DNA from 4 places in the Variovorax sp. 10L426 genome. Region 1 is predicted to be linked to each of the others. Evidence: predicted binding sites of a transcription regulator. Region 1 holds the regulator's gene; each other region holds the start of a gene.

The links. The regulator sigma-54, encoded in region 1, starts transcription at its own class of promoters, with help from an activator protein. The targets are predictions, from matches to a motif close to TGGCANGNAANCTGCTTT.
Region 2: AC1DHL_RS08700 (methanol/ethanol family PQQ-dependent dehydrogenase) is a predicted target of sigma-54. The motif match lies at 3,655-3,672, and genes of this name have one in related genera.
Region 3: AC1DHL_RS27185 (TorF family putative porin) is a predicted target of sigma-54. The motif match lies at 1,321-1,338, and genes of this name have one in related genera.
Region 4: AC1DHL_RS16370 (pilin) is a predicted target of sigma-54. The motif match lies at 3,932-3,949, and genes of this name have one in related genera.

Annotation. Positions count from the first base shown of each region.
Region 1 covers NZ_JBFTJF010000016.1:42,555-50,432, forward strand. Annotated here, with positions in the region: gene AC1DHL_RS22270 (SPOR domain-containing protein) at 1-296, shown strand, start outside; gene AC1DHL_RS22275 (thiol:disulfide interchange protein DsbA/DsbL) at 379-1,026, shown strand; gene lptA (lipopolysaccharide transport periplasmic protein LptA) at 1,149-1,844, shown strand; gene lptB (LPS export ABC transporter ATP-binding protein) at 1,855-2,631, shown strand; gene AC1DHL_RS22290 (RNA polymerase factor sigma-54) at 2,641-4,227, shown strand; gene AC1DHL_RS22295 (sensor histidine kinase) at 4,224-5,990, opposite strand; gene AC1DHL_RS22300 (THUMP domain-containing class I SAM-dependent RNA methyltransferase) at 6,038-7,276, shown strand; gene AC1DHL_RS22305 (glutathione S-transferase N-terminal domain-containing protein) at 7,325-7,878, shown strand, end outside.
Region 2 covers NZ_JBFTJF010000005.1:38,734-46,611, forward strand. Annotated here, with positions in the region: gene AC1DHL_RS08685 (hypothetical protein) at 1-359, opposite strand, end outside; gene AC1DHL_RS08690 (substrate-binding domain-containing protein) at 376-1,224, opposite strand; gene AC1DHL_RS08695 (c-type cytochrome) at 1,248-1,643, opposite strand; gene AC1DHL_RS08700 (methanol/ethanol family PQQ-dependent dehydrogenase) at 1,733-3,559, opposite strand; gene AC1DHL_RS08705 (ABC transporter ATP-binding protein) at 4,038-4,751, shown strand; gene AC1DHL_RS08710 (PQQ-dependent catabolism-associated beta-propeller protein) at 4,785-5,774, shown strand; gene AC1DHL_RS08715 (ABC transporter substrate-binding protein) at 5,771-6,961, shown strand; gene AC1DHL_RS08720 (ABC transporter permease) at 6,958-7,824, shown strand; gene AC1DHL_RS08725 (tripartite tricarboxylate transporter substrate binding protein) at 7,821-7,878, shown strand, end outside.
Region 3 covers NZ_JBFTJF010000026.1:51,678-59,555, forward strand. Annotated here, with positions in the region: gene glnK (P-II family nitrogen regulator) at 1-339, opposite strand; gene AC1DHL_RS27185 (TorF family putative porin) at 398-1,270, opposite strand; gene AC1DHL_RS27190 (YifB family Mg chelatase-like AAA ATPase) at 1,436-2,974, shown strand; gene AC1DHL_RS27195 (fumarylacetoacetate hydrolase family protein) at 3,092-4,276, opposite strand; gene AC1DHL_RS27200 (molybdopterin cofactor-binding domain-containing protein) at 4,317-7,878, opposite strand, start outside.
Region 4 covers NZ_JBFTJF010000010.1:149,153-157,030, forward strand. Annotated here, with positions in the region: gene AC1DHL_RS16360 (pilus assembly protein) at 1-2,220, shown strand, start outside; gene AC1DHL_RS16365 (energy transducer TonB) at 2,228-2,956, shown strand; gene AC1DHL_RS16370 (pilin) at 3,367-3,873, opposite strand; gene AC1DHL_RS16375 (3',5'-cyclic-nucleotide phosphodiesterase) at 4,079-4,885, opposite strand; gene AC1DHL_RS16380 (CHASE2 domain-containing protein) at 4,921-7,188, opposite strand; gene AC1DHL_RS16385 (FHA domain-containing protein) at 7,231-7,878, opposite strand, start outside.

The DNA.
Region 1 (7,878 bases):
GGTCGGGGATGGGGTCGAGCACGACTGCGAGCGCAAGTTCATCTGGCGCCAGCGGCGATCCTTTCGTGTACTTCGTGCAGGCCGGCGCCTACCGCACCCCGGAGGATGCCGAGGCCCAGCGCGCCAAGCTGTCGCTGATGGGCGTCGAAGCCCGCGTGACCGAGCGCGAGCAGGCAGGGCGCACCGTGTACCGTGTGCGTGCCGGCCCGTTCAACAAGAAGGACGACGCCGATCAGCTCAAGGAGCGACTGGACAGCGGCGGCCTCGAGTCCGCCCTGGTACGCGTCCAGCGTTGAGCTTTGCCATTCTTTACCTCGACAGGTCCGGGAACTCCACCCGGACCCCGGGCTCTTTCAGCCGCATAGGAGAATTTCATATATGAAACGTCGTGACTTTTCGCTGGCCGCAGCTTCGCTGGGTCTTCTTCCGCTGGTTGCCCCTTCGTACGCGCAGCAGCAGCCACCCAAGGCCGGCAAGGACTACATCGTCCTGGGCAAGCCTGCGCCGGTCGACACGCCGGCCGGCAAGGTCGAGGTGATCGAATTCTTTTCGTACAACTGCCCGCACTGTGCGGCGTTCGAGCCACAACTGGAAGCCTGGGCCAAGAAGCTGCCACCTCACGTCGCGTTCAAGCGCGTTCCGGTTCCCTTCGTGGGCAACGACACCGAAGCCAAGCAGCGCCTCTACTACACGCTCGAAGCCATGGGCAAGGTGGACGAGTTCCAGCCGATCCTGTTCGACGCCATTCACAAGCAGCGCCAGCCCATCATGGGCGACGCGGCCATCCTGGCCTGGGCCGAGAAGCAGCCGGGCCTGGACGCCAAGAAGTTCGCCGAACTGTTCAAGTCCTTCTCCGTGGTCGGCAAGGCCAAGCGCGCCAGCCAGCTCACGAGCGACTTCCAGGTGGCCGGCGTGCCGGCATTCGGCGTGGCCGGGCGCTGGTATGTCGATGGTGAAACGGCCGGTTCCATGGAACGCGCGCTGCAGGTCGTGGATTCCCTCGTCGCCGAAGCCCGAAAGGGCTGACAAGGTCGGGCCGACCCGACTTCCTTCCCCCGAAAGGCCCGCTTTGGCGGGCTTTTTCGTCAAGGCCGCGCAAGGCCGCATCCCCCGGGGGCATACAATCGCAGAGCAAGTTTCGTGCCTCTATGAAATCGCCCCTCACCTCCACTCCCTTTCGTCATGCCGGTCGCGCTCTGTGGCTGGCTCTGGCCCTGACCGGCATGGCCTCGGTCGCGCAGGCCGAAAAGGCCGACCGCGCCAAGCCCATGAACATCGAAGCGGACTCGATGCGCTACGACGATCTCAAGCAGACCAGCGTGTTCACCGGCAATGTGGTGGTCACCAAGGGCACGATCGTCGTTCGCGGCGACCGCATCGACGTGCGGCAGGATCCCGAGGGCTACCAGTACGGCGTCGTCACTGCTGCGCCCGGAAAGTTGGCATATTTCAAGCAGAAGCGGGATGCCGGCACCGACGAGTGGATCGAAGGCCAGGGCGAGACCATCGAATACGACAGCCGCGCCGACAACGTGAAGTTCATCCGCCAGGCGGTGATGCGTCGGCTGATCGGCGCCACCGTCAGCGACGAGAGCAGCGGGCCGCTGATCGTCTACGACCAGAGCAACGACACCTTCACGGTCAATGGCTCGTCGCTGCCACCGAACGCTGGCGTGGCAAGCCAGCCCGGCGGCCGCGTCCGGGCCATCCTCACCCCCAAGACCGCCGCGGCGCCGGGCGCCGCCCCTGGTGCCAAGCCGGCGCCTGCCGCAGCCGCCAAGCCGGCCGAGGGCAAGGGCTTGCGGTCCACCACCACGCTGGGCGGAGAAGCAAAGAGTGATTGAAACCGCTGGTATGAGCGCAGGCGCGGACATGGCGGAAAGCCGCCTCGAGGCGCGTGGCCTGCAAAAGAGTTACGGCAGCCGCACGGTCGTCAAGGACGTGTCCCTGGGCGTGCAGAAGGGCGAGGTCGTCGGCCTGCTGGGCCCCAACGGCGCAGGCAAGACGACGTCCTTCTACATGATCGTCGGCCTGGTTCGCGCCGATGCCGGCGACATCACCATCGACGGCGAGCCGATCGCCCACATGCCGATCCACCGGCGCGCGCGCATGGGGCTGAGCTACCTGCCGCAGGAAGCGTCGATCTTTCGCAAGCTCACGGTCGAGGAAAACGTCCGGGCCGTGCTCGAGTTGCAGTACGAACCCGACGCCCACGGGCGACCGGCGCCCCTGAGCAAGCGGCGCATCGAGGAGCATCTGGCCGAACTCCTGGCCGACCTGCGCGTCGACCACCTGCGCGATTCCCCGGCCCTGGCCCTGTCCGGCGGCGAGCGCCGCCGCGTCGAGATCGCCCGCGCCCTCGCCACGCAGCCGCGTTTCATCCTGCTCGACGAACCGTTCGCGGGCATCGACCCGATTGCGGTGATCGAGATCCAGCGAATCATCAGCTTCCTGAAGGAGCGCGGCATCGGTGTGCTGATCACCGACCACAACGTCCGTGAAACGCTGGGCATCTGCGATCACGCTTTCATCATCAGCGACGGGCATGTGCTCGCCCAGGGCACGCCTTCGGAGATTGTCGACAACGCCGATGTGCGGCGCGTCTACCTCGGCGAGCATTTCAGAATGTGATCGCGTTCCATGAAGCAGGGTCTTTCGCTGCGTGTATCGCAGCATCTCGCGCTGACACCCCAACTCCAGCAATCGATCCGACTGCTGCAGCTTTCCACGCTCGAACTTTCGCAGGAAGTCGAGCAGATGCTCGACGACAACCCGTTTCTCGAGCGCACCGCCGAAGAGGCCGCGCGCGAGGAATTCGGTCTCGATGCCGCCGACGCACCCGTCCGCGATGACGACCGGATGGCCGAGGTCGATGGTGACTTCGTCGCCGGCGCGCCCGGCTCGGCGGCGGAATCCGCCACCGCCGTCAACGGCGAAGCCGAAGTCGCCGTCGCCGAAGGCGTGGACTCCGAACCCGACTGGGAGGGCGACGGCACCGTCGATCTTGCGCCCGACGACAGCGAATGGGGCGGCGATGCCCCGGCCCGCGCCAACAACCTCGGCGACGACGAGCGCACCGACGCGACCGAACTCGCGCGCAGCCAGGAGTCGCTCCAGTCCTTCCTGCATCGCCAGGCCTTGGGCCTTCGCCTGAGCGACACGGACAGCGCGGCACTGCGCTTCCTGATCGAATCGCTCAACGACGACGGCTACCTCGAAGATTCGCTGCCCGCGCTCGCATCCGGCCTTGCTGGAGACGACAACGATCAGTTCGACGACCTGGTGCATCACTTCCAGGTTGCGCTCGGCCTGCTGCAGAGCCTGGAGCCGGTCGGCGTCGGCGCGCGCAGCCTCGGCGAGTGCCTCACCATTCAACTGCGCGCCCTGGCGAGCGAGGACGAGACCGAAGAGGAAGCGCAAATCCGCAAGACGGCCATCGCCATCTGCAAGCAGCCGATGGAATTGCTCGCCCGGCGCGATATCAAGCGACTGGTCACGCTCACGCGAAGCAATGAGGACGAGGTTCGCGCCGCGCTGCAGCTCATCGCCAGGCTCGAACCCAAGCCGGGTCGCCGTTTCGTGGACGTCGAACGCAACGTGGTCATTCCGGACGTGATCGTTTCGCGCGTCGGCAACGGCACGAACACCAAGTTCCGCGTCATGCTCAACCCCGAAGTCATGCCGCGTCTGCGCGTGCACGACATCTATGCCAGCGCGCTCAAGCAGCACAAGGGCGAAGGCAGCCAGGCGCTGTCGCAGCGGCTGCAGGAGGCGCGCTGGTTCATCAAGAACATCCAGCAGCGCTTCGACACCATCTTGCGTGTGTCCAACGCCATCGTCGAGCGGCAGAAGAGCTTCTTCGTACACGGCGAACTCGCGATGCGACCGTTGGTGCTGCGCGAAATCGCCGACGAACTGGGCCTGCACGAATCGACCATCAGCCGCGTGACCACGGCCAAGTACATGGCGACGCCCTACGGCACCGTCGAGCTCAAGTACTTCTTCGGCTCGGCGCTGGGCACCGAGACCGGCGGCAACGCTTCAAGCACGGCGGTGCGGGCGTTGATCAAGCAGTTCGTGAGCGCCGAGGATCTCAAGAAACCGCTGTCCGACAGTCAGATCTCCGAGATGCTCAAGGAGCAGGGGATCGAATGCGCCCGCCGCACGGTCGCGAAATACCGCGAGGCCTTGCGCATCGCGCCGGCGAATCTCCGCAAGGCGCTCTAGATTCGCCTTTGAGCCCGCAGCAGCAGCGCGCGCAGGTCGGCGGGCTGCACCGGTTTGCGCAGCGCCTGCCAGCCGCGTTCGCGGGCCAGTTCGAGCGTTGCGTCGTCGATGTCGGCGGAGATCAGCGCGATCGCCAGGTTCGGGCTTCGCCGCTGCAGTTCCTTGGCGAGCGCAATGCCATCCAACTCACCCGGCAGCCGGATGTCGCACAGCGCGATCTCGAAAGCGGGAAGGTTCGGCAACGCCAATGCGTCCGCCGCGCTGATGCAGACGTGCGGGCGCGCCCTCCAGAGGCGCAGCAGCGCCGCAACGCTGTCGGCGACCACGGTGTTGTCCTCGACCACCAGCACCCCAAGGCCCTGCCGCAGCGTTCCCGGGGCGGCGGCTTCGGTAGCCGAGACCATCGAAGGCACGACCGGCGCGCCCAGCGGTGCGGCCGGCAATTCGAAGCCGAACACCGATCCGCGCCCGGGCGCCGAGCGCAGCGTGATCTCAACGCCGAGTCGAGCAGCCAGCCGTCGCACGATGGCGAGTCCCAGTCCGTGGCCACGCTGCAGGTTGCGTTCGATGTTGCCGATCTGCTCGAAGTCGCCGAACACGCGCTCCTGTGCTTCAGGCGCGATGCCGACGCCCGCGTCGCGCACTTCGACGCGCCATGCATCAGGGCGGCGCCGGCATGCCAGCAGCACGCGCCCCCGGGGCGTGAACTTGAGCGCGTTGTCGACAAGGTTGCCGAGGATGCGGCGCAGCGCAACCGCGTCCGTCCAGACCACCACGTCCGGCGGGCATCGCACACGCACGCGGCCGCTGCCGGCTTGGCGCGCCAGTTCGTTCAGCAAGGGCGCGAGCGCGACGGCGACCGGCGTGATCGGGTCGGCCGCGGCCTCGATGCGTCCGATCTCCAGCAATTGATTGGTAAGACCTTCGAGCGCCTGCTGCGCGCGCGATAGCGCGGCGACGGTGTTCTGCACGGTCAGCCGGTCTTCGCCGGCATCCAGCTGATGGCGCAGGACCTCAGCTTGCAAGCCCATCGCCATCACCGGCTGGCGCAGATCATGGTTGGCGGCCGAGAAGAAGCGCAGCCGCTCGGCCTGCGCTTCCTGCGATTCGCGCAGGCCCGCCAGCGCCTGCGCGCGCAGCGCACTTTCGTTGTGGCGCAGGCCGATGTTCTCTTCGAGCTGCCGCGCACGCTCGCCCACCAGGCGCCAGACCATGGCGAGCAGCCCGATGCCGAGCACCGCCATGACCATCATGGACGGGGCGCCGAATCCGATGCCCATGACGATCACCGGCGCCAGCAGCAACGTGATCGCCAGTTGCATCGCCGGCGTGTAGTACGAGACGGAAAACACCGACGACAGCGTCATCGCCATGACCACCAGCCCGATCATCAACTGCGAGGTGGCGTTGGCCGGGTCGAAGAGCAACACGCCCGCAGCGCCGTGAGCGCCCTCGTGCACCGCGATGCGCAGCGTGTGCAGGCGCAAGGCCGGCTTGATGTTCTCGGGCGTCAACGGGTCAGGCAGCCGCTGCGGAAAAAAACCGCGATAGGCTGTGGTGGCCGCAATCATGGCGATCCAGATGGCCGCATGCGACACCGAGTACTGCCACGCGAAAAGCGCCGCCACGCCGCAATCGAGCAGAAACTGAACGAGCAGAACAGGTCCGCTCGGCTGAGTGCTGAGCCTGAGGACCTCGCAATGCACGGCAAACCGGTCGGCTGCCGAAGTCTCTGTTTGAGCTGGGACGGTCGGGGAGCTCATCTGCGAGCCACTATAGAGCAGCATCGAGACAAGGCGACAATCGGCGTGTGAACGATCTTTCGCTTTTTCTTCCCTGCGCCGCTGGCGTCGAGGATTTCCTCGCACAGGAAGTCCACGCGCTGACTGGCCGTGTCGGTCAGGACCTGCTGACGCTGCGCGGCGGCGTGCGCGTGCGGGCCGATTGGCGCGATGCGCTGAAGCTCAATCTCCACAGCCGGCTGGCGCAGCGCGTGCTGATCGAGCTCGCCCATGCACCATATCGGAGCGAGAACGACTTGTACGCGATCGCGAGTGGCGTGGCTTGGGAGATCTGGTTCACACCCAAGCAGACCTTCAAGATCGAGACCACCGCCCAGCACAGCCCACTGCAGAGCCTGAACTTCGCCACCCTGCGCATCAAGGACGCGATCGCCGACCGCTTTCGCGCCAAGGCGGGGGGCGTGCGGCCCAGCATCGAGACCCAGTGGCCCGACACCCGCGTGTTCGCGCACCTGACGACCGACGAGTGCACCCTCTACATCGACACTTCCGGCGAGCCGCTCTTCAAGCGCGGCTGGCGGCAGGACAAGGGTGATGCACCCCTCAAGGAAACGCTGGCCGCCGCCATGCTGGCCGCCAGCGGCTGGTGGAACCCCGAGACGGGCGTGGTGTCGACGCAACCCCTGTACGACCCCTGCTGCGGCAGCGGGACCATCGCCATCGAGGCCGCGCAGATCGCATCCGGCATGGCCTCGGGCTCGCTGCGGCGATTCGGCTTCGAAAAGCTGCTGCCGTTCCAGGCGCATGTGTGGGCCGCGCTCAAGACCGAGGCCGTGCCCAAGGAGCGCGCGCCGGCGCCCGCCGTCTTCGGCTCGGACGTCTCGCACCGCATGGTGGATTTCGCCGAGCGCAACGCCGAGCGCGCCGGTGTCGCGCAGTTGGTGCAGTTCCGCGGAGGCGATGCGTTGCAGCGCATGCCGCCGGCCGAATCGGGCGTGATCGTGCTGAATCCACCCTACGGCGAGCGCATCGAGGTCGGCGGCGTGTCGCGCGGCCGCGAGCAGGCGCAGACCGAAGACGGCGGCCAGTTCTTCACCCAGTTGGCCAGCCACTGGAAGAAGAACTACGCCGGCTGGACGGCCTGGGTGCTGACGCCCGATCTGCAACTGCCGAAGCGCATGCGGCTGAAGGAGTCGCGCCGCGTGCCGATGTGGAACGGGCCGATCGAGTGCCGCCTGTTCAAGTTCGACATGATCGCCGGCTCGGCACGCGCACGGCCCGATCCCGGCTCGCCTGCGAAGGCGTAGCGCCTGGGACAGAATGCAGGCCTTCTCGTCCCAACCTCCCATCACGCCATGACAGACCTGTTGTCCGCTTTCCCCATCACCAAGAAATGGCCCGCGCAGCATCCGGAGCGCCTTCAGCTCTATTCGCTTCCGACGCCGAACGGCGTGAAGGTGTCCATCGCGCTCGAAGAGACGGGGCTGCCCTACGAGCCCCATCTGGTCAGCTTCGAAACGCAGGACCAGGTGTCGCCGGAATTCCGCTCGCTCAATCCCAACAACAAGATCCCGGCCATCATCGATCCGAACGGACCCGGCGGGAAGCCGCTGGCGTTGTTCGAATCCGGCGCCATCCTCATCTACCTGGCCGACAAGACCGGCAAGCTGCTGCCGAAGGATCCGGCTGCGCGCTACGAGGCGATCCAGTGGCTGATGTTTCAGATGGGCGGCATCGGTCCCATGTTCGGCCAGGTCGGCTTCTTCCACAAGTTTGCCGGCAAGGCCTATGAAGACAAGCGCCCGCGCGACCGCTACATCGAGGAATCGAAACGCCTGCTGCGGGTGCTGGACCAGCGCCTCGAGGGCCGCGCATGGCTCATGGGCGACGACTACACGATCGCCGACAT
Region 2 (7,878 bases), on a different contig from region 1:
CGTTGCATCTCGCGAATGTCGCGTTCGAGGAAGTAGAGGATGGCCGGGTTGCCTCGGGCGCTTTCCACCTCGGGCTTCTGCACCGCGCGCGCGCCGCTGAAGAACTCCACGCGAGCGGCGCAGCACTTGCCGTCCGGGTCCGCGGTCAGCAGCAGGTCCACCTTGTCGTCGAAGGGCTCTTCCAGCGTTCCGGTCTTGTGGAAGACGTAGTGCAAGGTGAGCGGCGGGTGCAGCTTGCCCAGGTGGTCGTCCATGAAAATCGCCTGCTCGGCGACCGAGAAATCAGTCGCTGCGAAGGCCAGCCAGGGCATCCCCACGATCAACGCGAGCGCCAGTCTCAGGACGGGGATTGCGTTCATCGGGAGGCTGGGAGCGCTATTGCTTCGGGGCCACGTAAGAGTAAGAGGCATCGACGATCGGTACGCCGTACTCCTTCAGGATCGCCTGGATCTGCGATCGGTTGGATTCGATCAGGCCTTCGACCTGCTGTTTCCATTCGCGCTCTCCGTAGCGCACGCCCATGGCGATCTGGTAGTCGAACTGGACGCCGGGCTCCGATTTCAGCGGGACCACCGCCAGCGCGGGCGTCTTGACGCGCTGTGCGTAGTAGCCGGCGATGGGGCCCCAGACAATGGCGACGTCGATCTTGCCCGCCGCGAGGTCCTTCTCGATGATCTCGCCGGGGTATTGATCAGGGTCGGCGTTCATCACGGGGTAGGGCACACCCTGCTCGACGAGCTTGTGCTTGGCGAGCCAGGTCGATGCGGGCGAACGGTCGTAGACGCCGATGCGCAGCTTGCTCAGCTTCGCAGGATCGACCTTCAGGAAGTCCTCGCCGGATGCCACTTGATCCAGGTCTTTGCCCTTCGGGAAAACCAGCGCGTAGGTCGAACGGTAGTACGGCTTGGTGGCCGACACCTGGTCATATTCCGCGGGAACGCCGATCACGATGTCGCAAGGGTATTCCTGGCCCGGCAGCTTGAACTTCAATGTGTTCCGGATGAAGGCCAGGCGCTGCGGAAAGGAGTAATAGACCACCGGAAGGCCCAGCGACTTTCCGAACGTTTCGGCGATCTTGTTCTCGATGCCCTCGCCCTTGACGTTCGAGAACGGCAGGTTGTTCGGGTCCTGGCAGACGCGCAGCGCGGTGCGTGCCGCGGGCGGGTCCTGCGCCGCCGCGCTGGCCGCCAGCGCAGCCAGCGCGATGCCGATGGCCGCGAGCATGCGTTGATGTGAGCCGGCGTGGGTCATTTGATCTCTTCGACTTTCGCGCGCGTGATCGCGCCGTCGGACCTTCCCTTGAGATAGGCGTAGAGCTGATTGATGTTCTGCATGACCACCGGGCTGTTGCCGAAGCTCTGCATTCCCTTGTCCAACCGGCCGTTGGTCACGGTCTTGATGAAGTCTTCCTTCGACAGCGTCTTCAGGCTGACCACGAGCGACGGCCCGACCAGTCCTTCCTGGTTGGCGCCGTGGCAGCGGTCGCAAGCGGCCGCTCGCCAAGCCCGGAAGCCTTTCATCGTCTCGGCGTCCACCTTGTAGCCATCGACCACCTTGTACAGAGGCGGTTTGTCGTCTGAGTGAGCAGCGCCCGCCAAGATCAGCAGTGCGCCGGCGATAAGCAAGGCCTTCCTTGAACTCATATTGCGAGATCCTTGTTTTCGTCGGATTGAAGAGATGGCAACCCTTCGGCTGCCATCTCCGGATCTGGCCCCAAAGAGGGCCTTGCGCTTCAGTTGCCGCCTGGCAGCGCGAACACGGTCAGGGAACCGCCGAGTTCGGTGTACTGGTTGAGTTCCCTGTAGCCACCCACGGCGCCCAGGCCATCCTGGTCCTTCTCGAGCCCCGCGGCCATGCCGATGCCGGCCCAGCCACCGATGCCGGAGAACACGCCGATGTACTGCTTGCCCTTGTGCTCGTAGGTGAACACGTTGCCGATGATGCCGGAGGGCGTCTTGAACTTGAACAGTTCCTTGTTGATGTTCTTCTTGTCGACGCACTTCATGTAGCCCTCGAGCGTGCCGTAGCAGGAGAGGCCGCCCGCCGTGTTGAGCGCGCCGCTCCAGACCGAGAACTTCTCGGGATGGCTCTGCACGATCTTGCCGGTACCGGCGTTCCAGGTGATGTAGTTGCCCATGCCGCCATGGCTGCCCGGGGCCGGGTACATGGAGAGCGTGGCGCCGACGTATGGCTGGCCCGCCGTGTATTCGACCTTGAACGGCTCATAGTCCATGCAGACGTGATTGGTCGGCACGTAGAAGAGCTTGGTTTCCGGGTCGAAGGAAGCCGGCTGCTGGTCCTTGGAACCCAGTGCTGCCGGGCAGATGCCCTTGCTGTTGACGTCCGGCCCGTTCTGCGCCGTGGAGTACCTGGACACCACTTGAGGACGGCCGGTCTTCATGTCGACCTTCGTGGCCCAGTTCACTTGCGGGTCGTACTTTTCGGCCACGAGCAATTCGCCGGTCACACGGTTCAGCGTGTAGCCGAAGCCGTTGCGGTCGAAGTGCACGAGCGCCTTGGTGGGTTTGCCCTTGACGTCGATGTCGGCCAGGATCATCTCGTTGATGCCGTCGAAGTCCCATTCGTCGAACGGTGTCATCTGGTAGGCCCACTTGGCCATGCCGGTGTCGACGTCACGCGCGAAGATGGTCATGGACCACTTGTTGTCGCCGGGGCGTTGCGAGGGGTTCCAGGTCGACGGGTTGCCGGTGCCGTAGTAGAGCGTGTTGAGCGCCTTGTCGTAGCTGTACCAACCCCAGGTGGTGCCGCCGCCGAGCTTCCACTGATCGCCTTGCCAGGTCTTCAGCGAAGAGTCCTTGCCGACGGGCGCCATCTTGCCGTCGGTCCAGGTCATGGTCTTGTCCGGGTCCATGAGCATTTCGGCGTCCGGGCCCGTGCTGTAGGCCTTCCAGACCTGCTTGCCGGTGTTGATGTCGTAGGCCGCCAGGAAGCCCCGCACGCCCCACTCGCCGCCGCTGATGCCGGTGATGACCTTGTCCTTGAAGACGTGCGGCGCGTTGGTGTTGACGGCGCCCAGCTTCGGATCCCCGTTCTTCACGGTCCAGACGACCTTGCCGGTCTTGGCATCGAGCGCGACGAGATTGCTGTCGGCCTGCTGGAGGAAGACCTTGCCCTCGGCATATGCGACGCCGCGGTTGACCGTGTCGCAGCACATCTGCGGGATCACCGCCGGGTCCTGCTTGGGTTCGTACTTCCACACGATCTTCTGCGTATCGAGATCGATCGCGAAGACCTTGTTGGGGAAGGGCGAGTGCAGGAACATCATGTTGTCGATGACCAGCGGCGAACCTTCATGCCCGCGCAGCACGCCGGTGGAGAAGGTCCACGCGACCTGCATCTTGCCGACATTGCCGGTGTTGATCTGCTTGAGCGTGCTGTAGCGATGGTTGTACATGTCCCCAGCCTGCATCGCCCAGTTCTTCGAGTTGGCGATGTTTTTCTCGACATCGGCATTCGCAAATGCCAAGGCTGGCAATGCGAGTAGCGCCACCGCCAAATAGCGCCAAGGGCGCCCGTGGAAATGCCCGGAAATTCGCATCGAAGTCTCCTTGTTCTGTTTCACCAGAGCCCCCCCGAACGGAACCTCCGACAGGGCGCCTGCCGCACAACGCAATGAAGTCGGCGACGGCACTAAATGCAAGATGCGCGCCCGCTCGAACACGCCTGATTCGCCGGTCCGGCGGGGGTGCCTCCGCGGTTGGCTCGGCCCCTCCGAGCGAGCCATTTCGTTAAGGGGAAACCCTATCGATGGCATGCATTGAAGAAGCGAGTTCCGAAGTTGACACTGCGTGTTTGCAATGGCGTCTCGCTCCCGCTGTCGGAGCGGCGAGAACCGAAGTATTCCGCCAGGCCCGCTGCGCCGAAATTGTGGCAACCACTTTCGACACAGAGTGTTTCACCGCCAGACGACGCATTCCCCACCCATGTCCTTTGCAGGGCGCAACCCGCTTGCGCCGATGGGCGCGCGTATTGCATGCTCGAAGTTATTCATGCCACAGACGCTCCCATCGACGACCATGCTCCGGACCACCGGCCTGACCAAGCGCTACGGGGCGCGGGCGGCATTGAAGGGTCTTTCGCTGACCATGTCGTCAGGTCAGTTCGTGGCCTTGCTCGGGCCCAATGGCGCAGGCAAGTCGACGCTGTTCCAGGTGCTCACCGGGCTGTTTGCAGCCGACGAAGGCGAGGTCGAAGTAGCCGGTCACTCGCTGCGCCGATCCGCGACCGCGGCATTGCGCCACATCGGCGTGGTGTTTCAGCAGATATCGCTCGATCTGGATCTGAGCATCCGCCGGAACCTGCTGTTCCAGGCCGACCTGCACGGCCTGCCGCGGCGGCTGGCGGCATCCCGCATCGAGGCGGGCTGTGCCCAACTCGGCATCGACGCGGACCTCGATCGCAAGGTGCGCGAACTGTCCGGCGGCAATCGGCGCAAGGTGGAACTTGTGCGTGCATTGCTGCATCGACCCTCCGTGCTGCTGATGGATGAAGCCACGGTGGGCCTGGACCCGAAGTCACGCCAGGACCTGATGCGTGCGCTCCATGCGAACGTGCAGGAGCGCGGAGTCTGCGTCCTGTGGGCAACGCACCGGGTGGAGGAGGCCGAAGGTGCCGACCGCGTGCTGGTGTTGCACAAGGGCGAGCTGCTGGCCGACGGCACGCCGGCCGAGGTGACGCAAGCGCTTGGAGAGCCGACGCTTGAAGCGGGGTTCATCGCGCGCACGAGTTGATCGCCATCGATTCACATCAGGAGAGACGTCGACATGAATGAAGTTGCCCAGGTCTGGAAGCGTGTGGCCCGTTCGGTCGTGGCGCTGTCGTGCGTGTGCCTCGGCACGGCCGCGCTGGCACAAGGCACCGCCTATGTGTCGAGCGAGAAGGACCAGGCCATCACGCTGATCGACCTGGCGACCCTCAGCGTCAAGGGCACCATCCCGACCTGCAATCGGGGGCGGCACATCCAGCTCACCGCGGATCACCTGATCATGGTCGCCTGCAGCGATTCGAACGTTGCCGACGTGATCGACCCGGCAACCGGCAAGTCGGTGCGCCGCATTCCGCTGGGCGACGAGCCCGAGGCCTTCGACGTATCGCCGGACGGCAAGACCATCTATTCATCCAACGAGGACGAAGGGGCGGTCAGCTTCATCGATGCCTTGAGCGGCAAGGTGCTCAAGACGATCAAGGTCGGCAAGGAGCCCGAAGGCGTGAAGGTTAGCGCGGACGGCAAGACGCTGTATGTGACCTCCGAAGTCGCAAGCCTCGTGCACGTGATCGACGTCGCCAGCGGCACCATCGTCAAGAACGTGAAAGTCGGCAAGCGGCCACGTCGCATGGCCTTCACCCCCGACGGCAAGGAACTGTGGGTCACCAACGAACTCGACGCGAGCGTCAGCATCATCGATACGGCCACACGCAATGTGATCGGCAACGTGAAGTTCGAAGTCAAGGGCGCGCGCAGCGAAGACATCACGCCGGTAGGCATCCAGATTTCGCGCGACGGCAAACGCGCCTTCGTGGCGCTGGGCCGTGCCAACCACGTCGCGTTCGTCGACGTGCCGCAGCGCAAGGTCACGAACCTCGTACTGGTCGGCAAGCGCGCATGGAACGTCACGCTCGACAAGGCCGAAGCCCGGCTGTACGTGGTGAACGGCTTGAGTGATGACGTGACCGTCGTCGATGTCGCCGCGGCCAAGCCGATCAAGAGCATCCCCGTCGGCCGCGTGCCTTATGGGCTGGTGGTGGTCGAATGAAGTGGATCGCCTGCTCTGTCGGCCTTTCGTCGCTGCTGGGGCTGCTGCTGGCGGCGCCGGCGTCGATCGGACAAACGAAGGGCGCCATCACCCCGTTGAAGGCGACGCTGATCTCGCCGAACCCTGACACGCGGCTCGAACGGTCGCGCGTCGAGCGCCACTTTCTGGGCCACCCTGACGGCCCCGCGAGTGACGGCTTGCAGGTCGCGTTGGACGAAGGCCAGTTCGAACTGGAGGCCGTCGATGCGGCGGTCACGCTGGCGAAGCAGTCCGCCGACTCGCGGGAGGCCGCACGCGCCGCAGCGCAAGCGGCCGAAAAATCGGGCGCCGCCGTGATCGTGACGGATCTTCCCGCCGATTGGACGCTGGCCGTGGTCGATGCCGTGAAGCTGCCGGTGATCAACGTCGGCGATGCCGAAGATCGTCTGCGCGAGCAGGACTGCAGGGCGCGCCTGTTCCACATTCTTCCGAGCGAGCGCATGCGGGCCGACGCGCTGGCGCAAACGCTCGTGTCGCGCAAATGGAGCAAGGTGTTGCTGCTCGTCGGCCCGAGCGCGCAGGACCAGGTGCGCGCCGCCGCGGCGCAGGCTTCGATCAAGCGCTACGGCTTGCAGGTGGTTGCGACCAAGCCTTTCAAGCTCTCGGGCGACCCGCGCGAGCGCGACCTGGCCAATCCGCTGCTGCTGACGGCCGGCACCACTTACGACGCCGTCTGGGTGGTCGACAGCGACGGCGAATTCGCACGCGGCCTGCCGTACCGGATCGTGTTGCCTCGCCCGGTGGTGGGTGATGCGGGGCTGGTGGCGTTGGCCTGGCATGCGCAGTTCGAGCGCTACGGCGCGCCGCAGGTGTCGCGCCGTTTTGCCAAGGCGGTTGGCCGGCCCATGACTGACAGCGACTGGTCGGCGTGGATGGCGGGCAAGGCGCTGGTCGCGGCCGCCATCGCGGCGCCGAAGGGGCCCGCCGCAGCCTGGGCGCAGGCGCTCGCCAAGACGCCGATCGATGGCTCCAAAGGCACGAACCTGACCTTCCGTCCGTGGGATGGGCAGTTGCGCCAGACCGTGCTTCTCACCGACGGCCAGGGCGTGATTTCGCAGGCGCCGGTCGAAGGCCTGCTGCATCCGACCAACGTGCTGGACACACTGGGCGCGGACGCCCCGGAGAAGCGATGCAAGACGACGCCATGATTCCCGTCGAATCCGGCGAGGCGGAACTCGCGGCGCACCGCGGGGTCGCGCATGCGCTGCAGGCCATGCAGGCGATCGTCATGCGCGAACTGCTCAAGTTCTCGCAGCAGACCGGCCGGCTGGTGTCGGCGCTGGTGCGCCCGCTGCTGTGGCTGGCGGTGTTCGCCGCGGGTTTTCGCAACGTGTTCGGCGTCGCGATCGTCGAGCCGTACGACACCTATATCCCCTATGACGTCTACATCGTGCCGGGCCTGGTGGGCATGGTGCTGTTGTTCAACGGGATGCAGTCGTCCCTCGCGATGGTCTACGACCGTGAGATGGGCCTGATGCGGCTGCTGCTCACCGCACCGTTGCCGCGCGCATGGCTGCTGTTCTGCAAGCTCTGCGCGACGGCGCTGCTGTCGGTGTTGCAGGCGCTTGCCTTCGTGATCGTCGCCTTGCTGATCGGCACCGATCTGCCGATCTTCTCGCTGGGCGGTCTGAATGCCTTGGTCGCACTGGTCTGCGGGGCGCTGATGCTGGGCGCGCTCGGCCTGCTGCTGTCGGTGCACATCAAGCAGCTCGAGAACTTCGCCGGCACGATGAACTTCGTGATCTTCCCGATGTACTTCATGTCGACCGCGCTCTACCCGCTGTGGAAGCTGCAGGAGTCGGGCGCCGAGTGGGTCTATCAGCTCGCGCGCTTCAACCCGTTCACGCACGCCGTCGAATGGATCCGGTTTGCGCTGTACGGCAAGGACCCGGGCGCGGCACCCTGGATCGTGCTGGGTTGCCTGACGGTGTTCTTCGTGTTCGCCTGCTGGGGCTACGACCCGCAGCGCGGTTTCGGCGGATTGACGAAGCGCGGCGGAGGACCGCCATGAACACCGCCATGAACACCGGCCGCCGCCGCTGGCTGCGCAGTGCGGCCGCGTTCG
Region 3 (7,878 bases), on a different contig from region 1:
TCAGAGTGCTTCGCGGCCCGTTTCGCCGGTGCGGATGCGTACGACTTGCTCCAGGTCGTACACAAAAATCTTGCCGTCGCCGATCTTGCCGGTGCGTGCGGCGGCCTCGACGGCCTCGATCACGCGCTCGACGAGTTCGTCGGCCACGGCGGCCTCGATCTTCACCTTGGGCAGGAAGTCGACGACGTACTCCGCGCCGCGGTAGAGCTCGGTGTGGCCCTTCTGTCGACCGAAGCCCTTGACCTCGGTGACGGTGATCCCTTGCACGCCGATGGCCGAGAGGGCTTCGCGCACTTCGTCGAGCTTGAAGGGTTTGATGATGGCTGTGACCAGCTTCATGGTGTTTCTCCTACGGATGGATGGAAGCGGCGCGGCTTCGAAGCCGCGCCTGCGGCAACTACAGCGTCTTGGTCAGCATGACAATGAATCGAGTGACGTTCGGCGAAAACGTGGAGCCGCCGATCGGTCCGAAGACGGTGCCGGTGGGGATGCCCGGGCTGGCGACCAGGTTGAAGGCGCTCTGGTTGTTGCCGCCCTGTACCGAGCCACCGAGCGCCAAGCCGCTGCCGAGGTCGTAGGACACGCCCACGTTGTAGTCCAGGTAGTCCTTGTAGCCCAGGCTCTTGATGTCGCTGGTGAAGAAGGTGTAGCCGATGGCCGTCTTGAAGGTCAGCTTGGGAAAGATCTCCTTCGTGTACGACAGGTTCAGGTAGCTGGTGTTCTGGCCGTCCAGGCCCGAGCCGCCCTGGTTGCCGGCGTAGTTGAAATAGTCGTTGGAGACGGTCCAGGAGTACTTGCCCGCGAAGGTGCCGATGCGCTCGTCGGTCCAGCTGGCGCCGCCGTAGATTTCGGTGGTGTTGCCCGCGGTGTTGCCGGGGTAGTAGTACTGGTAGACGCCGACGTCCCAGTCGATCGGGCCACCCTTGAATTTGTAGCCGCCGTAGAAGTCCATCTCGACCGAGTTGCCCGCCAGCCAGTTGACGCTGGAGTTCCAGTTGCCGACGTAGAAGCCGCTGTCGCCGAAGACGTAGTCCAGGCCGCCCTGGATGGCGGGCTTGAACCAGCTGGTCTTGGCGAAGCCGTTGTGTCCGATGGTGTCCTGGTCCTGGCCGCGGAACTTGTAGTTCGTGGTCAGGGAAACGTTGCCCGTGAGATTCGGGGCCGGGGCCGCTGCCGGCGCCGCGCTCGCGTCGGCGGTTTGCGCGCTCGCCAACATCGGCAAGACGGCGAGGGCGCCCAAAGCCAGGATTCGGACGGGTTTGCGGTGCATCATCGAGAGACTCCTCGGAGTTGTTTTGAAAGTGGGTTGGAAACCACGTCGAAGCAGGGAGCGTGCCAAGCGCATCAAGGCCAGGTTTACAAAGGCTTGCGCAGGCATGTACGTCGTCACATACAAGATGGGATGGAGCGCACCATCCTGGGGATAGGGAGAGTCATGAGTCTTTGTTTGGTGCAAAGCCGTGCGTTGTTGGGCCTGGAAGCGGCCAGCGTCACGGTCGAGGTGCATCTGGCCAATGGTTTGCCCAGCTTCACGCTGGTCGGTCTGGTCGATGTCGAAGTCAGGGAAGCGCGCGAACGCGTGCGGTCGGCCATCCAGAACACCGGCCTCGAGTTCCCCAATAACAAGCGAATCACCGTCAATCTCGCGCCTGCGGACCTGCCGAAGGATTCCGGGCGCTTCGATTTGCCGATCGCCCTCGGCATCTTGGCGGCCAGCGGCCAGATCGAGGCGAGCCGGCTGTCGGGGCACGAGTTCGCGGGCGAACTCTCGCTTTCGGGGCAATTGCGGCCCGTGCGTGGTGCGCTCGCGATGTCGCTGGCCCTGCACACGCGCGGCATCGCCACGCGGCTGGTGCTGCCGACCGACAGTGCACAGGAAGCCGCCCTGGTGCCCGGCGCCGAGGTCTACGGTGCGCGGCACCTGCTCGACGTGGTGCGGCAATTCCTTCCGGCTGACGGCGCGCCGCCGGCGGATGCCGGTGAAGACGGTTGGGCCCGGGTTCTTCCAGCGCCTCGCGGACTGGCCGCTCGCCACGCCGACCTCGCCGACGTGAAGGGACACGCCAGCGCCAAGCGCGCATTGGAAATCGCCGCGGCCGGCAACCACAGCCTGTTGATGGTGGGACCGCCCGGCTCAGGCAAGTCGATGCTGGCGCAGCGCTTTGCAGGCCTGCTGCCCGCGATGAGCGTCGAGGAGGCGCTCGAAAGCGCTGCCGTGGCCAGCCTGGGCGGCCGCTTCGCGGTCGATCGCTGGATGTGCCGGCCGACGTCGAGTCCGCATCACACAGCCAGCGCGGTGGCGATGGTCGGCGGCGGGTCGCCGCCAAGGCCGGGCGAGATCTCGCTGGCGCATCACGGCGTGCTGTTTCTCGACGAGTTTCCAGAATTCACGAGGCCCGCATTGGAGGCGCTCCGCGAGCCGCTGGAGACCGGAACGATCACGATCGCTCGCGCGGCGCGGCGGGCCGAGTTCCCGGCGCGGTTCCAGTTGATCGCGGCAATGAATCCGTGTCCCTGCGGTTACCTGGGCTCGACGCTCAAGGCCTGCCGGTGCACGGCCGATCAGGTCTCTCGCTATCAGGGCAAGCTCAGCGGCCCCTTGCTCGATCGCATCGATCTCCACATCGAGGTGCCCGCAGTCTCGGCGCAGCAGTTGCTGGATTCGCCCGCTGGCGAGGCGACCGACGCCATCCGCGAGCGAGCGGTCGGGGCTCGCGAACGCGCACTGGCCCGGCAAGGCAAGACCAACCACGCACTACAAGGCGCAGAGATCGACCAGCACGCTTCATTGGCGCCGGACGCGCTGAAGTTCATGCACACGGCGGCGGCGAAGCTGGGCTGGTCGGCGCGCAGCACGCACCGGGCACTGAAGGTAGCCCGCACGATCGCCGACCTGGCGGGGTCTGAGGCCACCGAAAGCGCGCACGTCGCGGAGGCCGTTCAGTACCGCCGCGCGCTAAGGGCGGCAGACTGAGCGGCTCAACCCCTCGTAAAAGCCAGAAAACCCGTGGAACCGGCTTCGCCGGGCCACCGGGTTTGCCCCCGGAGAGGGGGTGGAGAGCGACACGAAGTGCGCGAACCTGGGGGTGATCTAAATGACTCCGCGCCCCGCGAGATTGCGCATCAGCGCACCGATGCCGAAGGTCCACCGCGCCGCATCTTCGGAATGCACGACCCGGTTCTCCAGCGCGCCGAGTTCGGGCGCCGAAATGGTGACCCGGTCGCCCACCACATGCGTGAAGCCCTGCCCCGGACCGTGGCGGTCCTGCGTGGGCGCGAACATGGTGCCGAGAAAAAGCATCAGGCCGTCGGGGTAGGCATGATGCGCGCCGATCGCCTGCGACACGAGGTCCAGCGGATCACGGCTGATCTTCGAAAGCGAACTCGATCCTTCGAGCGTGAAGCCTTCCGGCCCCAGCACGCGCAGCGCGACGGTGATGCGGCGCACGTCGTCGATGCCGAAGTGGTCGTCGAAGAGCCGGACGAAAGGCCCGATCGCGCAAGACGCGTTGTTGTCCTTCGCCTTGCCGAGCAGCAGCGCGCTGCGGCCTTCGAAGTCGCGCAGGTTGACGTCGTTGCCCAGCGCCGCGCCGAGCGTCTGCCCGCGGCTGTTGACGGCCAGCACGACTTCGGGCTCGGGGTTGTTCCACGCCGACCCTGAATGAATGCCCACGTCGGCGCCGGTGCCGACCGCCGACAGCACGGGCGCCTTGGTGAAGATTTCGGCGTCGGGGCCGATGCCGACTTCGAGGTACTGCGACCACGCACCCTGCGCGATCAGCACGTCCTTGACCTTCGCGGCTTGCGGCGATCCGGGCACGATGCCGGCGAGGTTGTCGCCAAGCACGCTGCCGAGCGCGGCGCGAATGGATTCCGCCTTCGACGCATCGCCGCGCGACTGTTCTTCGATCACACGCTCCAGCAGGCTCGCGATGAAGGTCACGCCGCTGGCCTTCACCGCCTGCAGATCGCAGGGTGCGAGCAGCCACGGATGCCGCGTGTCGCGGCGCGATTCGTCGCTGTTCGCCAGTGTCGCCTCCAGCGAAGCCACGCGCGGCGTGCGCTCGTCGCGCAAGACCTGGCGCACGGCGCCCACCGGATCATCGAGCTCCAGCAGCTGGCTGGTCGTCGCTGCAATGCGCGAGAGGTCGTGCAGCCCGCCTTCGTGCACGGCCGCAAGCACGGGCCCGACGTCCGGCAGCCAGAGGCGGCCGATCAGGGTGGCGCGCTCGGCGTCCCGAGGCAATGACTGGGCGGGCGTCAGCGTCGATGTCATGCGGAAGTCTCCTGATTGATCCGCTGATCGTACGGGACTGTCAGCGCTTCATGTCGACGTGGCTCGCCCGGACCCGGGCGACCGCCTTCGGCAGATCCTCCCATGCCGGTGCCTGTGGCGCGAAACGCGCGCGCATGTAGCCGGCCAGTTCGGCGATCTGCGCATCGTCGAGCGCTTCGCGGAAAGCGGGCATGAAGCCGATATCGCGCGCCGCCGGCTCGCGCACGCCGTCGAGGATGGTGCGCAGCAGGTTGTCCGGCCGCGCGCTTGTGAGGTTGCTGTTCAGCGCGAGGGGCGTGTTGACGCCGAGCAGCGTGGGCCCGTCGCCATCGTGATGGCAGGCCGCGCAGGCGCTGTCGAACATGCGCTGGGGGCCGCCGAGCAGTTGGCCCTGGCGCGCCGCGGCATCGGCAACGACGCGCTGCGCCTGCGCCTGCGCCGAGGCTGCCTCGTCCGACGCTTCGGCGTTGAAGGAAGCGAGATAGGTCGCCATCGCGCGGATGTCCGCGTCCGGCACGGCGGCGAGTTCGCGCACCACTTCCGCCATCGGGCCGCCTGCGATGCCGTGGTTCTTCGCGTGACCGTGGCGGAGGTAGCGATAGAGCGCTTCGGTGTTCCACGGCACCGCGGACTTCGACAGCGAGGTCAGCGCCGGCGCTTCCCAGCCGTCCACCATGGCGCCCGACAGATAGGCCGTGCCGCCCTGCTCCGCGCCGAGCGCATTGCGCGGCGTATGGCAGGCACCGCAATGGCCCAGGCCGTTGACCAGATAGGCACCCCGATTCCACTCGACGCTTTTCGAGGCGACGGGCCGCATCGGCGACGGATCGTGGAACAGCGCGTTCCAGCCCGCCATGAGCGGTCGTGCGCCGAAGGGGAACTTGAGCTGAGCCTTCGGTGTTTCTGCGCTCACGGGCGTCAACGACATGAAGTACGCATACAGCGCCTGCAGATCGTCGTCGCTGGTCTTCGCGAATGCTGTGTAGGGGAAGGCGGGATACAGATGGTGGCCGTTGCGCGAGATGCCTTCGCGCATCGCCCGCTGGAAGGCGCTGAACGACCAGCGACCGAGGCCGGTGTCGGCATCGGGCGTGAGGTTGGTGGTGTAGATCGTGCCGAAGGGTGTTTCCATCGCGCGCCCTCCCGCGTTGGGCGTGCCGCCGGGTACCGTGTGGCAGACCGCGCAGTCGCCCAGTGCGGCGAGCGTGCGGCCGCGCTCGATGGTCGATTCGCTGTAGGCCGGCGCGCTGAAAGACACCGGCGCGATCGCGGACCGCCAGCCCATCGAGCCCGCAACGACGCCGATGCCGCCCACGACCAGCGCGGCGAGGCCCGCCCACAGTCCTCGGCGTCGCGGCCACGGCGCGGTGGCGGGCAGCTCGCGGTCCGGCTCGGCGTGGTCCGGCGGGCGCGAGCCATCACCCTCCTCCTCGCCCGCTGGCGCCGGAAGCGGATTCAGCGCAGGGCGCACCACCTCCGGCGTGAACGGCGGCGCGCGGAAGCGAACGCCGGTCGCATCGAAGATCGCGTTCGCGATCGCCGCCGTACCCGGCACGGACGACGATTCACCCGCGCCCAGCGGCGGCTCACCGGGGCGCTGCATGTGCATCACCTCGATCACCGGGACTTCGCGGAAATTGATGATCGGATAGCCACCCCACTCGCGGCTCGCGACCACGCCCGAAGGCCGCACGCCCGGGAGCATTTCTGCATCCGGCGCCCGCTGCGGCGCGAATTGCACGCGCTCCTTCAATGCACGGCTCGTCGTCTGGATCACGTTGCCGTGGATCTGGTGTTCCACGCCGGCCGGATTGACCATCAGGCCCGCGTCATGCCCCACGACCACGCGGCGCACGTGCACCTCGCCGGTCTTGCGGTTGACCTCCACATCCGCCACCCACGCAGACCATGCCGCGCCGAAGCCCGGCCACTTGCTGTGCACATAGCGCGCATACGCAAAGCCCTGGCCGAAGAGGATGTCGCCGCCGGGCCCCAGGCCGCCGTCGGCGTTTTCCTGCGGACCGGTGCGCATGCGCCAGCCGGCCTTCTGTGCCGTCTCGCGCACCAGGTCGGCGGCTCGCGGATCATGCAGATGGCGCAGGCGGAACGCGACCGGATCGACGCCGGCAGCGGTCGCGAGTTCGTCGACGTAGGACTCGTGCGCAAACGAACTCGGCAAGGCCGACACGCCGCGAAGCCACGAGGCCCGAACGATCGGCGCCATGTCGTTGACCTTCACGCGCAGGTTGCCGTAGGCATAGGGCGGCCGCGCCGTGCGGTCGCCCATCTCGAAGGCCTGCGCCACCGGCTCGATGGTTCGGGTCAGCAGCAGCGCCAGCGTGGGTGCGCCATTCGATGGATACGAGGTTTCGAAATCGTAGGCCGCGACCTCGCCGTCGGCATCGAGGCCGCCGCGAACCTGCATCAGCTGCGCGGCACCTTTGGGCTCCCACGTGTGCTCCTGCTCGCGCGTGAGTTGCACACGCACCGGCGCGTCGACCGCGCGGGCGAGCAGCGCCGCGTCGGCTGCGACGTCGTCGGCACCGTTGCGGCCGTAGCAACCGGCCGCTTCCATCCGAACGACATCGACCGCCACATCGTCCAGGCCCATCAGCTTCGCGAGATCGGCACGCAGCACATGGGGGTTTTGCGAGCCGGCCCACACGCGCAGCCTGAAGCCGTCGCCGCTTTCGGGCTCCCAGTGCGCGAGCGCGCACGAGGGGCCGATCGACGCATGCATCTGGTAGGGCCACACATAGGTCCGCGGCATCGGATTGGCGGCATTCTCGAGCGCGCCGTCCACGTCACCTTCATCGACCAGCAGGCGCTGCGTCGCCGGATTGGCACGCAGCGCGCCTTCGAGGTCGTCGAGCGCCGGCAAGCCGGGCCAGCTTTTCCAGGTCACACGCAGTTCGCGCAGTGCCTGCTCGGCATGCTCCTCGCGCTCCGCGACGATGCCGACGAAGTCGCGAATGACCACCACGCCCCGGATGCCGGGAATGTGCGCAATCGACGATTCGTCGACAGATTCCAGCGTGTTGCCGATGAAGTCGCCATGGTCCGCGCCGGCATACGGCGGCCGCACGACGCGCCCGTGCAACATGCCGGGCACGCGCATGTCATGCACGAAGACGAGTTCGCCCGCAAGCTTGGCCGGAATGTCGACGCGCGGAATGCGGCTGCCGACGATGCGGTAGTCGGCCGGGTCCTTCAGGCGCGAAACGGTGTCGAGCTGCAGCACGGTGCGCGCGCCAGCGACCAGTTCGCCGAAGCCGAGGCTGAACGCCGGGTCGTCGCCAGCGTGAACCCTTCCGTCGCGCACCTTCAGCAGCGACGGCTGAACACCGAGCCGTTCCGACGCTTGCGCAACGAGCCATGTGCGCGCCTGCGCAGCCGCGTGGCGCAACGGGCCGGCGTGGATCTGGATCGACGCGCTCGCAATGGTCGCGCCCTGGTTGGGCACGCGCGCGGTGTCGCCCAGCATCATGCGAAGCTGCGCCAGCGGTACATCGAGCTCTTCCGCCACGATCTGCGACAGCGCGGTCTGGATGCCGGTGCCGAGATCGACGTGGCCGTTCAGTGCCGTGACGCTGCCGTCGTCC
Region 4 (7,878 bases), on a different contig from region 1:
CAGGACGTCTGCGCCGACATCGTCCGGCCGGCAGGCGCCGACACCAATATCAAGCAGCACATGAATACGTTCACCATCGGTCTCGGGGTGAGCGGTACCTTGCCGTACGATCGAAGCTACCTGACGCAGACCGCCGGCACCTATGTAGATCTGACCAGCGGTGCGTTGAATTGGCCCACTCCTGCGGCAACGAGCAATGGCGGCAATGCCACCAACGTCGACGACCTCTGGCACGCCGCCGTGAACGGTCGAGGCCAGTACTATTCGGCGCTGAACGCCGGCCTCTTGGCGGACGCCATCAACGGCGTCATCACGTCCGTCCAACAAGTCTCGGGCTCGGCGTCGGCCGCTTCCACCAGTTCGCTCGAACTCGTGGCGGGCAATAACAATCAGGTCTACAAGGCAAGCTACACCACGGAATCGTGGACCGGCGACCTCCAGGCTTTCGCGCTCAACGGGGCGGACGCCACGATCGCCACCACAGCATCCTGGTCGGCGCAGGCCAAGCTCGATACGACGGCCGCCGCCAATCGCAAGATCTACTTCAAGGGAACGAGCGGACTACAGAGCTTCGACTACAGCAACCTGAGCACGGCACAGCAGGGCTACTTCAACAACCTTTGTTCGCAGGCCTTGGTAGCGGCGCAATGTGCGACGCTTTCGACCAGCGACAAGGCGCTCGCCAATACAGGCGCCAACCTCGTCGACTACCTGAAGGGTGTCCGGAGCTACGAGTCGGCCGTGACGACGGCCACCACCGGCATCAGCGCCACCAGCGCAGCGCTCTATCGCAAGCGCGACCACTTGCTCGGCGACATCATCAACGGCGCGCCGGTCCACGTCGGCGTGCCGCCCTTCAAATACGGCGATGCCGGCTACGCCGACTTTGTCACGGCACAGAGTACCCGCAAGAACGTGGTCTACGTCGCCGCGAACGATGGCATGTTGCACGCCTTCTCGGCCGATCCATCCGACGGCGGCACCGAACTCTGGGCCTACGTGCCCAGCGCGGTGATGCCGAATCTCTACAAGCTCGCGGACTCGAGCTATGCGTCGAAGCACCTGTACTACGCGGACGGCGCGCCGGTGATGGCCGATATCAAGGTAGGAAGCACTTGGAAGACGATTCTCGTCGCGGGGCTCAACTCGGGCGGTAGCAGTTATTACGCGCTCGATATCACCGATCCGAACAACCCGCAGGCGCTCTGGGAGTTCACCGACGCCAACATGGGCTTGAGCTACGGCAACCCGATGATCGCCAAGCGCGCCGACGGCACCTGGACGGTCGCAATCACCTCGGGCTATAACAACACCAGCGGCGACGGCAAGGGCCATATGTATTTGCTCAATGCCAATTCCGGCGCCAAGCTCCTGGACATCTCGACTGGCGTGGGCAGCGCCACCGACCCGAGCGGCCTGGCCAAGATCAACGCCTGGATCGACAACACGGCCGACAACACGGCCAAGCGCTACTACGGCGGTGACCTGAAGGGCAATGTCTGGCGCTTCGACGTCGACAACCTCGTCGCGCCGAACCAGGCCGCCATGTTGCTCGCCAAACTGCAGATCGACACGAGCACGCCGCAGCCGATCACGACCAAACCTGAGTTGTCGGAGCCCTCCGGCAAGCCCGTAGTGATTGTGGCGACAGGGCGCTACCTTGGTACTTCCGACATCGCCGACACGACCCAGCAAAGCGTGTACGGGATCAAGGACAATCTGACAGCGACCGGATGGGGCGACGTGCGCGCCGACACGACGAACTTCGTGCAGCAGACCTTCACGCTGAACGGGCCTTCAAATACAGCCACCAACGCTGCAGTGTCGGACACCACTGTCGACTGGACCGTCAAGGGCGGTTGGTGGATTGACCTGCCGCATTCGGGCGAACGCGTGGCCACCAGCCTGGGCCTGCAATTCAACACGCTGGCGATTGCAAGTGCCATCCCGAATGGCGACGCCTGCGCGTCGGGCGGCTCATCCTGGCGCTACTTCCTCGATGTGACAAACGGCGGCGTTGTGACCACCAATCCGTCTGGCGAGCTGTGGAGCAGCAACTCGCTGATCGTTGGCCTGAGTTGGGTCAAGGACACCAACGGCAATGTGCGCATGATCGAGCAGGGCAGCAACGGGGATATCAGGACCGAGATTCCGCCCACGCAGCCGATGACGGGCAGTGGCAGCGCGCATCGGACCTCGTGGCGCGAATTGACGGACTGAGGTGTCGATGACGGTCGCGGCGCGGGCGACCGGCGGACCGCGTCGCTCGCTGCGATGGTCGTCGGTTGATGCACGGCATGCGCTGCCGCTGTGCGTTGCGGTGTCTATGGCGGCTCACCTCCTGCTGATCACGATGCGTACTCCCTCGGAACTCCCGAGGCACGCGGCACATTGGCCTGTTGGCTCGCCGACGGCGCTGCAGGTACGGTTGGTTCAGGCGGGGCCGAGCGTGAGTTCGGGTATTCGGCCAATCGAGAAGACGATGACTGCTGCACCGTTGAGGACACGGGAGCCGACATCTCCAGCCCGCCCCCACATTACGGCGCATTCGATTCCCACAACTGGCACAACAGGTACGGGAGCAGCAGAGCAGTTTCCTATCGACACGCCGACCGCAGCCGAGCCGGACACGCCGCTGATTGCCACGTCGACGGTAACAGCCCCGCAAGAAGACTACGTGCCGCGCCCTCTGCTGTCCAAGCCGCCAGTAGCGCAGACCCCCGTGATCATTGCGACACCGGACAGCGAATCCGCCGCGGGCAGACAAGTCGGAATTCTTTCGCTGTTCATTGACGAGAACGGCCATGTGCAGCACGTCGCCGCCAATGACTCCGGGCTGCCTCCCGCGTTCGAACAAGCCGCACGCGAGGCGTTCACGGCCGCACAATTTTCGCCCGGCCGGATCGACGGGCGAGCGGTCAAATCGCGAATGCGGGTAGAGGTGGTTTTTGAGTAAGCACTCAGTCCCATAAGCGCTGGAAGTGCCCGTCTGTGCACGGGTATCTCGATCCGTGTGGAGTAGCACATTCTGCCGGCCCTCTCGCCACACGCCCTTCATCAAGGCGTCCGCACGGGTTCGCGACATCCACGCTGTCTTGCATCAACCCGTCGGCGACGCGTCACGGGGGCAAGGCCAGCCATGCGGAGACTTACGGGCTGCCAGATCATGCGGTTGAAAGTGAGGGCGGCTACTGCCGCTCGGTTAAGCGACTTTGCTACTGCCGGGTCAGTACGGCCTCCACCGCGCCGCGCGCTTGTCAGCCGTCCTCGCCACCGGGACGCAGTGGCGCCTGATGAAATAAACCTCGGGGAACTGCGGACGCAAAAAAGCCGCCCGAAGGCGGCTCTCTTTTGAGGCTGATTGGCTTAGCGGCAGCTGGAAGGAGCGTACTTCGCGAGCAGAGTGCCAGCGGTTGCGGGTGCGCCAGCACCAAGCGCGCCACATGCCCATGAGAGAGCATCGGTAGGCGGTGTTTGCGCGCTGCCGGTTGAGTCAGGAAGCGCGGTTGCATTTGCAATGCCGCCAGTGTAAGGATGAAGAATCAGCGTCCCTCCGCCCGTTTGAATGGATGCGGTGTAGGTAATTGTGACGTCGCCAGTCTTCGGATCAATCGCGATGTCACCGACGCTGGCCGTGGCAGAAGGCTTGGTCCAGCCGAGGTCATACTGCTTCCCATTGGCTGAGTTCTCGGCCACCGTGGTCTTTGCAGCGCTGGCGAGCGACAGCCCTTCCGTCACTTTCGCGCGAATCGTGTAGTCCTGGTAGGCCGGCAGAGCGACTGCAGCCAAAATGCCGATGATCGCCACAACGATCATCAATTCAATAAGGGTGAAACCCTTTTGCACATTGCGTGCGATGGAACGACGGTTCATTTCAGTTACTCCAGGTTGGTTTTGAGGGCCCGAGGCGAGCCCTCGGTGCGCTCATGTAACCGCAGCATCCATGCCATGCCGCCATATCCCTCCTAAAGCCCCTCGCACCGCCAACTTGTTCACGTTCGAGTTACAACGTGTGACAAATTCTGTTGCAACTGGCAGACGGCAGATGACATTTTTGTCACCCCACGCACAAGTCTCGTCAGACCGCCAAAATCCCAGCCGTCTGCAACCACCGAATGTCCCACCCCTTCTTGCCCTGCCCTTGCGATCCATCCGCCAACAGGTCGATCTGGCTCATGATCTCGCCCGTCTCCGCCGGCTTGGTATGGGTGATGTAAATCGGATAGTTCTTGCCCACAGCAATCTGCGCCAATTCCCCCGCCAGCGACGCCGGCGAAAGATGCAGGCTCCGCTGAGCCAGCGCCTGCTCCCGATTGCTGAATGCCGTCTCGATCACCAGCATCGCCACATCGAGCTGATTCACCCGATCCCAAAATGGCGCGTTGCGCTCCGTGTCCCCGCTAAAGACCCAATTCGGCCCGCCTTGCGCGCTGCGAACCGCATAGCCGCAGGCCGGAACCGTATGCACGGCAGGCAACACTTCAATGTGCTTGAGCGCCGCCGTCCCCAGTTGCAGCTGCTGCCCAATCACCAGGTCATGAAAACTGACGAACGGCGCCTCGCGGCTCGGAATGCTCGCGAAGTCCGGCCAGATGACGTTATTGAAGACATGCGCACGCAGCGCCTCGATGGTGGCCCGCAATGCATGCACACGCAACGGCCGCGTACGAAGGTTCGCGACAGAATCAAGCATCAAGGGAAGAGAGGCGACGTGATCCAGGTGCGAATGCGTGATCACCACGTCGTCGATGGCAGCCATTTCCTTGAGCGTCAGATCACCAACGCCGGTGCCGGCGTCGACCAGCAGGTCGCTGTCGACCAGGAAAGAGGTCGTGCGGCAGTCCTTGGCGATGGCGCCGGAGCACCCCAACACACGCACCTGCATTTAGCGAGACCTTTGACCTTTCAGCCTTTCGGCTGTTATTTCGATTCGAACCGGGTCGCACCGTCCCAGTCTGGGTCCTTGGGCTGCAACGATTGCGAGGCTAATCGCTGCGCATACAGCTGGTAAAGGACTTTTTGCGCATCCGTGGTGTGCAGGTTTGCCAGCATGGCTTGACCTTGCTGCCAGTCTTGCGCGCGGTAGGCAGAAAGGACGCAATTCCAGCGTTCGAGCTCGTCGGCTTGCGATTTGGCCACGCCGTCCCGCCTGCCGACGGGCGTAAAGATCCGAACCATCTTCAGCTTTCCCTGGACCCGCACGCAGTCAAGCTCCTGCCAGACGAACGAAGGCGCCAACGATTGCGTCGCCTCGCTGGCGACGATCTCGACACCATAGTGCACGCCCAAGCCCTCGATTCTGGACGCCAGATTCACCGCGTCCCCGACCACGGTATAGCTGCGGCGCACGGCGGAGCCCATGTCCCCGACGCTCATGACGCCGGAGTTGAGGCCGATCCCGACATTGATCTGCGGACGGCCTGTCTTGCGATGGACCTCGTTCAGATCGCGCACGTCCGCAGCCATGTCCAAGGCGGCTCGGACGGCCAATTCGGCGTGATCGGGCGTGTCGACGGGCGCACCCCAAAACGCCATCACGCAATCACCCATGTATTTGTCGACAGTCCCGCGATGCGCGCTGATGATCTCCGTCAGGCGGCTGAAGATGGTGTTCAGAAAATCCTGCAGCTCGACAGGCGCCATCTGTTCGGCCATCTGCGTGAAGCCGCGCATGTCGCAGAACATCACGGTGAGTTCCTTGCTCTCTGCGCGCATGCTGTAGCGCTCGGGGTCCGCGCGCATTTCGACGACGAGTTCGGGGGGCACGTAGGTGCCGAACAGGTTGGCCAGCCTCCGGCTCGCGCGCGATTCGACGAGGTAACCCCAGCTCATATTCAGAATGAAGGCCGACACGATCATGACCAGGGTGGAGCCCAAGGGCAGAACGAGGTTGGCCTGGAGGAATAGCCAGGTATTGATGCCCACGGCCGCGCCGATGGTGAGCAGGGCAATCAGCACGGCGCGCGGCGCGCTACTCAGCGAGAGGCCGAAGGCCAGCACGAGGCCGGCAACCAGCACGACGACCAACTCATAGCCGGGGGCATAGTCCGGAATGCCGCGCATGCGGCCGTCCAGCAAACCGGAAACGATGTTGGCATGCACTTCGACGCCAGGAAAGGCAGCGCCTCCAGGCGTGGATCTCAGGTCTTCCAGGCCAGGCGCCGTTGAGCCGACGAGAACGATCTTGCCCTTCAACTGGCCGGGCTCCAGCACGCCGCGGATGACGTCGGCAGCAGAGATGTGCTGGAACGAGCCACCGGACGCGCCGCCCGGCCCGCGAAACGGCACCAGCATGCTGGCGGTCGCGTTCACGGGAATGCGCACGGTTCCCGAGGCCGTCGCCAATGCCAGCGCTTCGAGAGGCGGCGGCCCGCCTTGCGGACCGTTTGGCGCGAAGACCGGGCGAACGGCACGTGAGCCGACAGCCATCCGGTACACGGTCAGCGCCAGGGATTCGTAATAGCCAGGCTGCGCGACCTCCCCCGTATAGCGGGCGATCAACGGCACCGACCGGACGATGCCGTCCTGGTCCGCATCGAACACCACGTTGAGAAAGCCGGCCGCCGGCGCGGCACGCGCGAGTTGCGGGATGCTGCCGACGAAGCCATTCCATCGCGTCGTATACGTGCGTCCCTCGGGAAAGGCCCCCGGGGGCAAGACCGGGACCGACAACTGCCCTTTGTTGCGCGGCTCCCGCGTTTGCGTGAAATAGAAGCCCAGCGCAACCCGCCGACCTGTGAGCGTCTTCGCGAAGGCGGTGTCGTGGTCGAGTTCGGATGCGAAGCGTTTGATTTCGTCGACCACATCGGGGCGGGCGGACAGAGGCCCCTGGGCCAGTCGTCGAAGGGGCTCGACGCCGGAACTCGCATCGGGTTCGACAAAGAGAACGTCGAAGCCCAGCACCTCGGCCTGCTGCCGCTCCATCACTTCGGTGGTGAGTTGCGCCAACAGGTCGCGACTCCAGGGCCACTGGCCGAGCTGTTGCAGGCTGCGATCGTCGACGTCGACGATCACGATGCGCGGATCGAGCGTGTTCGGCATCGTCGCGCGCAGGCGCGTGTCATAGATGAAGTAGTCGAGCGCCTCGACAAAGGGTAGATGCCAGCCGCCCACCACATGCGCCACGGCGAGCGCGACCGGCAAGAGAGTGACTGCGACCCGCGCCCAGCGCTGGCGCAGCGCGTTCATTGTTGCGCGCGGCCGCGGATTGCTGCGTACCGCGGCGAGGGATCAGCTGACGACGAACTGCATCCGCGTGCCGCCCAGTTCGAGCACATCGCCGTCCTGCAAGGCCACCGCTTCACTGCCGAGCGGCTCGCCGTTGAGGGCGGTACCGCCGTCGATGGGCGCCACCACATAGCCGTGCAGCCGGCGGGTGACGGCCGCGACAGCGACACCGGGCTTGCCGATGGTCGTGACGACTTTTTGCAGGGAGAGCTCGCGTCCGGCACCGCTGCCGGAAAGAACACGGATGACCGCCACTCCGGCAGTTCCGCCACCGAGGGGGGCCTGGACAGTGGGCGCGGAAGAAAGCGGGATCGGGCCGGACGGCGCGGGGGGAACGACGGCGCGAACCGCGGGCGTGCTCTCTGTCGCGCTCGCACTCGCGGTCGCGAGATAGCGAATCTTGTACTTGCCAACCTCGATGATGTCGTTCTGCTCGAGCGCCTGCTTCTTGATGGCACGGCCGTTGACGTAGGTACCGTTGGTGCTGTTGAGATCTTCCAGGTAGACATCGCCGCCGATCATGTGCAGCACGGCATGTTCGCCGCTGATGGCGAGATTGTCGACCACGATGTCGTTGTACGGCCGGCGACCCAGCGTGGTCCGGTCCTTGGCAAGCGTCACCTCCTTGATGACGACGCCATCGATCGACAC